3 regions of the Mesorhizobium sp. P2_B11 genome follow, and region 2 is predicted to be linked to each of the others. Evidence: predicted binding sites of a transcription regulator. Region 2 holds the regulator's gene; each other region holds the start of a gene.
What was found. Region 2 encodes PhoB, which activates phosphate uptake and scavenging genes when phosphate is short. Its sites were predicted from a motif close to TGTCATNNANCTGTCAT; they were not measured.
Positions count from the first base shown of each region.

Region 1: ppk2 (polyphosphate kinase 2) is a predicted target of PhoB. The motif match lies at 1,776-1,792, and genes of this name have one in related genera.
Region 3: AC1DYJ_RS24260 (RNA degradosome polyphosphate kinase) is a predicted target of PhoB. The motif match lies at 1,092-1,108, and genes of this name have one in related genera.

Region 1 covers NZ_JBFUDF010000006.1:544,376-547,652, reverse strand. Annotated here, with positions in the region: gene AC1DYJ_RS22175 (glycosyl transferase family 90) at 1-180, shown strand, start outside; gene AC1DYJ_RS22170 (aldo/keto reductase) at 567-1,610, opposite strand; gene ppk2 (polyphosphate kinase 2) at 1,853-2,773, shown strand; gene AC1DYJ_RS22160 (dihydrofolate reductase family protein) at 2,959-3,277, opposite strand, start outside.
Region 2 covers NZ_JBFUDF010000002.1:699,041-702,317, forward strand. Annotated here, with positions in the region: gene pstB (phosphate ABC transporter ATP-binding protein PstB) at 1-68, shown strand, start outside; gene phoU (phosphate signaling complex protein PhoU) at 110-814, shown strand; gene phoB (phosphate regulon transcriptional regulator PhoB) at 831-1,520, shown strand; gene AC1DYJ_RS07795 (ROK family protein) at 1,545-2,780, opposite strand; gene xylF (D-xylose ABC transporter substrate-binding protein) at 3,052-3,277, shown strand, end outside.
Region 3 covers NZ_JBFUDF010000007.1:282,705-285,981, forward strand. Annotated here, with positions in the region: gene AC1DYJ_RS24250 (FAD-dependent monooxygenase) at 1-763, opposite strand, end outside; gene AC1DYJ_RS24255 (zinc-finger domain-containing protein) at 783-1,028, opposite strand; gene AC1DYJ_RS24260 (RNA degradosome polyphosphate kinase) at 1,265-3,277, shown strand, end outside.

The DNA of each region.
Region 1 (3,277 bases), on a different contig from region 2:
CATCTCGAGCGGCATCCGGCCGAGGCCCAGCGCATCGTTGCGGCGGCCAACGCCTATTGCCGCAAATTTGCCGACGAGCGGGCCGAGCAGGCGATCAGCCTGCTCGTGCTCTATAAATATTTCGTGCTCAGCGGCCAGATCGAGCCCGATCCGGAAGTCTGGCGCTACATTCAGGGCTAATCGCCCCGCGGTCCCGGTACCCTACTTCTTTGTGCAGAGCCTCCACTCTATTTCTGAAGCGTCCCAGCAATAACCGTTGGCCTTCAATTGAAATCCGAGGGCATCAAGGATGACGCAAAAGCGATCACTCGCCGCTTTGGAAATCGGTTGGCCATCAAGCTCTGCCTGACGGCATGCTGGTCTGATATCGTCGTAGACCGAAGCCACCTTTTCACCATCAAAGTCTCCACACACGGCCGCTGTGGTCGACGAAAGAATGACGACGGCGCAACAGTATGCGGTTGTTCTGGCGCATCGGACTGCGTGCATTGGTGACATCGGCGAAGCATCGCCCATTGGCATTGTCGACGCAATCATTCAGCGGCGCGACTGCGTGACATCGCCGGTCAGATGACGCTGCGGTCGAGAACCAGATCGGCCGGGCCGAACCGATCCTTCGCGGTGAACTGCTGGTGCCAGTAGGGGTAGAGCACCGGCGGCCGGCTGACGACATCGAGGCGGTCGCGGTCCTCGACGGTGAGGGCGAGGGCCGCGGCGGCAAGATTGTCCTTCAACTGGGTCTCGTTGCGCGCGCCGATCACCAGCGAGCTGATCGCCGGCCGGCCGAGCAGCCAGGCAAGCGCCACCTGCGCCGCCGAGACGCCGCGGGCCGCACCGATGTCGACCAGCACATCGACGATCCGCCACAGCCGGTCCTCGTCGCGGATCGGCGGTTCCGACCAGCCGGCAAGCTGGCGCGCGGTCGGGCTGTCGCGCCGGTATTTGCCTGACAGCAGGCCGCCGGCAAGCGGGCTCCACACCAGCACACCAAGGCCCTGGTCGACCGAGATCGGCAAGAGTTCGTATTCAGCCTCGCGCGCTTCCAGCGTGTAATGGATCTGCTGGGTGATGAAGCGCGGCTGGTGCTGGCTGTCGCTGATGCCGAGCGCCTTCATCACGTGCCAGCCGGAATAGTTGGAGCAGCCGACATAGCGGATCTTGCCCTGGGCAACCAGCGTGTCGAGCGCCGCCAGGGTCTCCTCGAGCGGCGTCACGCCATCCCATTCGTGCAGGAAATAGATGTCGATGACATCGGTCCTGAGGCGCTTCAGGCTCTTCTCGCATTCGCGGATCAGATGATGTCGCGACAGGCCTTCGTCATTGGGACCTTTGCCGATCCGCATGCGCGCCTTGGAGGCGATCAGCACATCGTTCTTGCGCTTGCCGCCGAGCGCCTCGCCGATGATCTCTTCCGACAGGCCGTTCGAATAGACATTGGCGGTGTCGATGAGATTGATGCCGGCATCGATGCAGGTGTCGATGATGCGCGAAGCCTCGGCGAGATCGGAATTGCCGACGGCGGCAAACGGTCCGCTGCCGCCGAAGGTCATGGTGCCCAGCGTCAGCGTCGAAACTTTCAAGCCGGAACGGCCAAGCGTGCGATATTCCATGTCAGATCCTCGCAATTTGGTGTGGGGCGGTTTGGTCGAGAAGGGCGGGGGCAGCCCGAATGGGTCAGCCATTTGTAGGACAATTTGATTGGCTTGTCGCCATGCCACGGCAATGGATCGACCATGCCTCGCCGATTTGCCGTGATCATCGACCGGCCGGCGGCTTGCAATAAAACCGTCACTGCCAGCCTATATCAAGTCGGCTCAGGGTTTCATGACAGCCGGCAAGCGGAGCAGCAGAAATGACCGAGTTAAAGCAGAATTCTCCGGCCAGGGATTGGCTTGAGGCCGAACTCGCCGACACGCTCGACGAAGACTATGAGCTGGAAATGTCGGAGCCGGCGCTGTCGCTGGAGATCGCCAAGATCTACAAGAACGCGCATCCGCCATCGATCGACCGGATGCAGTATTTTCGCGATCTGATCAGCCTGCAGTCGGAACTGATCAAGCTGCAGTCCTGGGTCGCCTACCACAAGAAAAAGCTGGTGGTGATTTTCGAGGGCCGCGACTCCGCCGGCAAGGGCGGCGTCATCAAGCGCATCACCCAGCGCCTCAACCCGCGCATCGCGCGTGTCGTCGCACTCCCGGCGCCGACCGAACGCGAAAAGTCGCAATGGTATTTCCAGCGTTACGTACCGCATTTGCCGGCCGGCGGTGAGATCGTGCTGTTCGACCGCTCCTGGTACAACCGCTCCGGCGTCGAGCGGGTGATGGGCTTTGCCGAACCCGATCAGGTCGAGGAATTCTTCCGCGACGTGCCGGAGTTCGAACGCATGCTGGTCCGCTCCGGCGTCACCTTGGTCAAATACTGGTTCTCGATCACCGACGAAGAACAGCAGATGCGCTTCCTGATGCGCATTCACGATCCGATGAAGCAGTGGAAACTGTCGCCGATGGATCTGCAGTCGCGCGTGCGTTGGGAGCAGTACACCAAGGCCAAGGAAGAGACCTTCGCCCGCACCAACATCCCCGAAGCGCCGTGGTACATCGTCGAAGGCAACGACAAGAAGCGGGCGCGGCTGAACTGCATCGACCACCTGCTCAAGCAGATGCCTTACGAGGAAGTACCGCACGAAGAGATCACGCTGCCCGAGCGGGTGTTCAATCCGGAATATGAACGCCAGGTCCTGCCGCGCGAGCTTTATGTGCCGGAGAAGTATTAGCTCTTTTCCTTCTCCCCGTTTCACGGGGAGAAGGTGCCCGAAGGGCGGATGAGGGGCGGCGCTTGCGTTCAAAAGGCTGGCGCTAGCCACAGCCTTATGAGTTTTTGATAGTCCGATTCTGCACCGGCAGCGCTGCCCCTCATTGCCCTGCCGGGCATTTCTCCCCGTAGAACGGGGAGAAAGAGCTACCCCCGCTTGATCGTCACATGCGTGGCAAGCGCCGTCGCCACCTGTTCGGTGCATTGATAGCCGAGCTTGAGCATATCCAGGCCGGCAAAAAGGTTCTCACCCTTGCCCAGCAGTACCGGCGACACCGCCAGATGCAACTCGTCGATGAGCTTCTCCTGGAGATATTGCCGGATGGTGGAGACGCCGCCGCCGACGCGGACATCCTTGCCGGCTGCCGCGGTTTTCGCGCGGTCGAGCGCATCATGGATGCCGCCGGTGACGAAGTGGAAAATGGTGCCGCCTTCCATCTCGATCGGATCACGCTTGTAATGCGTC
Region 2 (3,277 bases):
CCGACAAGATGTTCACCAATCCCGACGACAAGCGCACCCAGGACTACATCACCGGCCGCTTCGGCTGAGCCGTCCAGCGGTTGAATTTTCAGGCACGAGGACCAGGATCATGGGTGAACATACCGTCGCCTCCTTCGATGAAGAACTGGGGCAGATCAGCAAGCTGATCCGCGACATGGGCGATCTCGCCGGCTCGATGGTCAGCGGCTCGACCAAGGCGCTGCTCAATTCGGACAATGCGCTGGCGCAGCGTGTGGTTTCGGACGACGCCATCATGGACGCGCGCCAGCGTGAACTCGACGACCGCGCCATCACGCTGATCGCCAAGCGCCAGCCGATGGCCAACGATCTGCGTGCAGTGGTCGGCTCGATCCGCATGGCCGGCGACCTTGAGCGCATCGGCGACCTGGCCAAGAACATCGCCAAGCGCGTCGGTACCGTCGGTTTGAGCGTCACGCCGCGCGACCTCTCGCATTCCATCGATGCAATGGCGCAGCTGGTGCTGATCCAGGTGCAAGGGGTGGTCGAGGAATATGCTGCCGCGGATGCGGCTGCGCTGGCGAAGCTCAGGAATGACGACGAGCGCATCGACGTCAAATACACGTCGGTGTTTCGTGAACTCTTGACCTACATGATGGAAGACCCGCGCAACATCACCGCCTGCACGCATCTGCTGTTCTGCGCCAAGAATCTGGAGCGCATCGGCGATCATGTCACCAACATCGCTGAAAATGCGTATTATGTGCTAACCGGCCAGCAACTCCCCGCCAATCGCCCGAAGCAGGACGAGACGGCGATGGCCACGTCGGCCTGACAAGGGTGAACTGCTGATGATTGCGCCACGCATCATGGTCGTGGAGGACGAGGAGCCGCTGGGCGTGCTTCTCCGCTACAACCTCGAATCCGAAGGCTACCAGGTCGAAGTGGTGACGCGCGGCGACGAGGCCGAAATCCGGCTGCAGGAAAACGTCCCCGACCTGCTGGTGCTCGACTGGATGGTGCCGGCGGTGTCCGGCATCGAGCTCTGCCGGCGGCTCAGGATGCGGCCGGAAACCGAACGGCTGCCGATCATCATGCTGACCGCGCGCGGCGAGGAGAGCGACCGCGTGCGCGGCCTGTCCACCGGCGCCGACGATTATCTGGTCAAGCCGTTCTCGACGCCGGAATTCATGGCGCGCGTGAAGGCGCTGCTGCGCCGCGCCAAGCCGGAAGTCCTGTCCAGCGTGCTCAAGGTCGGCGACATTGTGCTCGACCGTGAATCGCACCGCGTCTACCGCAAGAAGAGCGAGATCCGGCTCGGGCCGACCGAATTCCGCCTGCTCGAATTCATGATGCGCCACCCCGGCCGGGTGTTCTCGCGCAGCCAGCTGCTCGACAATGTCTGGGGCGAGACGATCTATATCGACGAGCGCACGGTCGACGTTCATGTCGGGCGCCTGCGCAAGGCGGTCAACAATGGCCGCATGCCGGATGTCATCCGCACCATCCGCGGCGCCGGCTACGCTATCCGGGAAGATTAGGCGCGCCGCGCCGTCGCCGGCCTCTCAGGCGACGTGCTTGCCGGTCTTCGCCTGAATCCCCGGCGCAAAAATCTCCTGGTCGACGAAGCCGAGCGCGCGCATGGCGCAGCCTTCGCGGATCAGCGGCAGTTCGTTGGGCTCGGTGTCGAAGGAGATCGACTTCGAGTGCTGGCCGCCGGCGGTCTGGGCGATGGCCTCGCGCAATGCCGGCTCGATCAGATCGAAGGCGGCGGCGCTGACGCCGACCATGGCGACAGGGGCGGGATCGATCAGGGCAAACAGGCTGCCAAGGCCGAAGCCGAGCGCCTCGCCGGCCTTGCGATAGGCCTCGCGCTCCGGGCCATCCGTCTCGCGGGCGCGTGCGGCCAGCGCCCGCATATCGGCATCGCCGACATCGACCGGTTCGGCATCCTCGCTCATCATCTTGGCGCTGCGCCAGATGGCGTAATTGCCGGCATAGGCCTCGACGCAGCCGCGCCGCCCGCAGCGGCAGAGCGCGCCGCCGGGACGGTGGATCATGTGGCCGAACTCGCCGCCGGACGAATGGGTGCCGGTGAACAGCTCGCCCTTGAGCACCAGCCCCATGCCGATGCCGTGCGAGAGCAGGATGGCGATGAAATCGTCGCGGTAGCGCTCGGGTTGGCGCCATTGCAACGCCACCGCCATCATGTTGCAGTCGTTCTCCATGGTGGCCGGAATGCCGAACTCCGCTTCCAATATGTCGGCAAAGCCAATGTCGGTCAGCGGCGTGATCGGCGACCATAGCATGGCGCGCGCATGCGAATCGGTGATGCCCTGGATGCCCATGGCAATGCGCGCGACGCTCTGCACATCGAGGTCGGGATCCTCGAGCCGCCGGCGTACGATTGCCGTACATTCGCCGATCAGCTCGTCGCGCGGCATGGTCAGCGTGTCCAGCCGGCGCTGTTCCTCGGCGACCACCTGGCCGGCATAGTCGATGACGGTGACGGAGAGGAAGTTCAGCGACAGCACCACGGTCATCACCGCCGCTGCCTCCGGGTTGAGGCCAAGGCCGACCTGCGGCCTGCCGCGCTTCAGCGCGCCGGTCTCGCCGGGCTTGCTCTCGGCCAGGATGCCTTCCGCAATCAAATCCGAGGAGATAGCCGATATGGTCGAGTGGCTGAGACCGGTGGTCGCCGCAATCTCGGTCCGCGACGGCTGGCCGGCCCGGCGCACGGCCGAAATCACCATCGCACGGTTGCGACGGCGCAAATCGTCGTGGCGGATTCCAACCGACATCTTTTATCTTCCTCCCGGTCCTCCTCGCGCCTCAATGATAGTGGAGGCATTTGGCGGCACCAGCCAAATATTGGCAGAAGCCGGCCGTGCTGTCATTGTTTATTGCGAGTCTCGAAAAAATTCGTTGAGGCCATCAGATTCCATCAGAATCGATGTTGACAGCGCCCCGCCGTTGGACCAGTATTTTTTCGAGGCTCGAAAAAATGGAGCCTCTGTGTGCCGGCCTTCGGGCCAGTTTTGTCGCGCCGTGCGCGGCGCAGGGAGGATTATCATGAACAGATTTGCAGCCGCCATGCTGGCGGGTGTCGCCATGTCGCTGACGCTGGTGTCGGTCGCGCAGGCGAAGGACAAGGTCATCGGCGTGTCGTGGTCGAACTTCCAGGAAGAGCGCTGGAAGACCGACGAAGCGGCGATGAAGGCCGCGATCGAAGCTGCCGGCGACAAGTACATTTCCGCCGACGCGCAGTCCAATCCGGGTAAGCAGCTGACCGACGTCG
Region 3 (3,277 bases), on a different contig from region 2:
CGGCATGGCCCGACCAGCCTTCGGCAATACGCTCGCCCTTGGTGAAGGCGGCGAGATTGAAGGCGCGGCCGTTGCTGACGGGATAGGCGACCATGTGGAAGCCGGGATGCAGGAACGTGGTGACGCAGTCCGCGGCGCCGATGGCGGCAAAAGCTTCGCCAGCGGCGCTCTCGGCTGCGATCGTTGCCCGCCAGGCGAGCTCGCCCGAGAAGCGGCTTTTGCCGAAGCCTGCGAGCTGCGCCCGGACCGACGACCAGACGCCATCGGCGCCGACCAGGAGCCGGCCGCTTGCCTCGATCGCGCGGCGATCCGCTTCGGCGGTCACGACAACACCTTGCGGATTGATGACGAGCCTGCTCACCCGTGCACCGGTGACGAGCTCAATCTCCGGACGTTCGGCCACCTGCGCCAGCAGGGCCGCCTGAAGGTCGGCGCGGTGGGCGACGAGATAGGGCGCCTGCCAACGCGCCTCGGCGGCTTGCCCAAGCGGCACCCGGGCCAGTTCGCGCAGCGTCTTGGCGTCCTTCAACACCACCGCTTCCGGCTGCAAGGCCGCCGGCAGCAGGCGGTCGAGCACGCCGAGTTTTCGAAGGATGCGTGTTGCATTGGGCGAAAGCTGGATACCGGCGCCGGCCGCTTCAAGGCGCTGCGCCTGTTCCAAAAGCTTTACGGGATAGCCGCGTTCGGCAAACGCAAGGGCAGCCGTCAGCCCGGCGATGCCAGCCCCGGCGATAATGACCTGCCGGGCCTGTGCGTCCTGCATCGGGCTTGTCGCGAAAGGCTCAGGCGGCCTGGTCGATATAGAGGCAGCCGGGTGGCTGGGTTTCCGTCGCCTTCAGCTTCGCCGAATAGCGGTAGAGCGTCGAGCAGTAGGGGCAGACCTTTTCATTGTCGTCGCCCATGTCGAGAAACACATGCGGGTGGTCGAAGGGCGGGTTGGCGCCGGTGCACATGAATTCCCTGACACCGATGTCGATCGCCGGATGGCCGGCATCGTTCTGGAAATGGGGAATGGAACCGCCTGCCATCGTCGTCTCCTTAACGCAGTCTCGTCTGCATCTGGATCATAACAGCTCTCTTTGCAAGATCGATGAAATGAAACTGTCGCAAAAGGCTGGCAGAGGATAAGTTGAGCCGGTTAAGCGCATGACCCCGGAAGCCGAGCGATTCCGCGACGGATCGTGCGTCACAAAGACATGTTAGAGCGTCCATGGCCATCTCGGCGATGCGGCGCTCCAAAAGGAACGGTTGCGGGCAGGAAATCATGAATGAACTGAAGCCGGTGTTGAGCGAATTCATCAATGTCGAGGTGGCGAGCCCCGAGGGCGGCAATCCCGACCGTTTCGTCAACCGCGAATTCTCCTGGCTGCAGTTCAACCGGCGCGTGCTCGAGGAATCGCAGAACGCGCACCACCCGCTGCTCGAGCGTGTCCGCTTCCTGTCGATCTCGGCCGCCAATCTCGACGAGTTCTTCATGGTCCGCGTCGCCGGCCTTGCCGGCCAGGTGCGCGAAGGCATTGCGCTGAAGAGCCCGGACGGGCGTACGCCCGAGCAGCAGCTCGAACAATTGCTGCGCGAGGTCGAGCGGCTGCAGGAGGACCAGCAGAACAGCCTGTCGGCGCTGATGCTGCTGCTCAACAAGGAAGGCATTGAGAGCATCACCCGCGACGCCCTGACCAAGGATGAGAAGGTCTGGCTGGAAGACCATTTCCAGGACCAGGTGTTCCCGGTGCTGACCCCGCTGTCGATCGATCCGGCGCATCCGTTCCCGTTCATTCCCAATCTCGGCTTCTCGATGGCGCTGCAATTGCGCCATCGCAAGAATGGCGAGGAGATGAGCGCGCTTCTGCGCCTGCCGGTGGCGCTGAAGCGCTTCATCCGTCTGCCCGACCGCAAGCAGAATGTCCGCTTCATTCCGCTCGAGGAGGCGGTCGGCCTCTATATCGGCAAGCTGTTCCCCGGCTACGAGGTCAAGGGTTCCGGCACCTTCCGCATCATCCGGGACAGCGATATCGAGGTCGAGGAGGAGTCGGAAGATCTCGTGCGCCTGTTCGAGACGGCGCTGAAGCGCCGCCGCCGCGGTTCGGTCATCCGCATCGAATTCGACAGACTGATGCCCGGCGAATTGCGCGAGTTCGTTGCCGGCGAACTTGGTGTCTCGTCGAGCCGCATCAGCGTTCTGACCGGCCCGCTGGCGCTCAGCCAGATTTCCGAGATCGTTGCCGTGCCGCGCGACGACCTCAAGTTCACGCCTTACAATCCGCGCTTTCCCGAGCGCATCCGCGAGCATGGCGGCGATTGCTTCGCGGCCATCCGCGAGAAAGACATCGTCGTCCACCACCCCTATGAATCCTTCGACGTCGTGGTCCAGTTCCTGCGCCAGGCGATGGCCGACCCGGAAGTGGTGGCGATCAAGCAGACGCTCTATCGCACCTCCAACGACAGTCCGATCGTGCGCGCGCTGGTCGACGCCGCCGAGGCCGGCAAGTCGGTGACAGCACTTGTCGAGCTCAAGGCGCGCTTCGACGAGGAAGCCAACATCCGCTGGGCGCGCGACCTCGAGCGCGCCGGCGTCCAGGTCGTGTTCGGCTTCCTCGAGTTGAAGACCCACGCGAAAATGTCGCTGGTGGTGCGGCGCGAGGACGGCAAGCTGCGCAACTACGTGCATCTGGGCACCGGCAACTACCATCCGGTCACCGCGCGCATCTACACCGACCTGTCCTTCTTCACCACCGATCCAACGATTGCGCGCGATGTCGCGCAGCTGTTCAACTTCATCACCGGCTATGCCGAGCCGACCGATGAGATGCGGATCGCCATTTCGCCGTTTACGCTGCGCAGCCGCATCCTGAAGCACATTGCCGACGAGATCGCCCATGCGCTGGCGGGCCGGCCGGCGCGCATCTGGATGAAGATGAACGCGCTCGTCGATCCGAACATCATCGACGCGCTCTATGATGCCAGCCGCGCCGGCGTCGAAATCGACCTCGTCGTACGCGGCATTTGCTGCCTGCGGCCGCAGGTGCCGGGCCTGTCGGAGAACATCAGGGTCAAGTCGATTGTCGGCCGCTTCCTCGAACACAGCCGCATCTACTGCTTCGGCAACGGCCATGGCTTGCCGTCGGACGAGGCGATCGTCTACATCTCCTCGGCCGACCTGATGCCGCGCAACCTCGATCGCCGCGTCGAGACCATGGTGCCGATCACCAATCCAACTGTGCATGAACAGATACTGGGGCAGATCATGCTGGGCAACATCATGGACAACCAGCAAAGT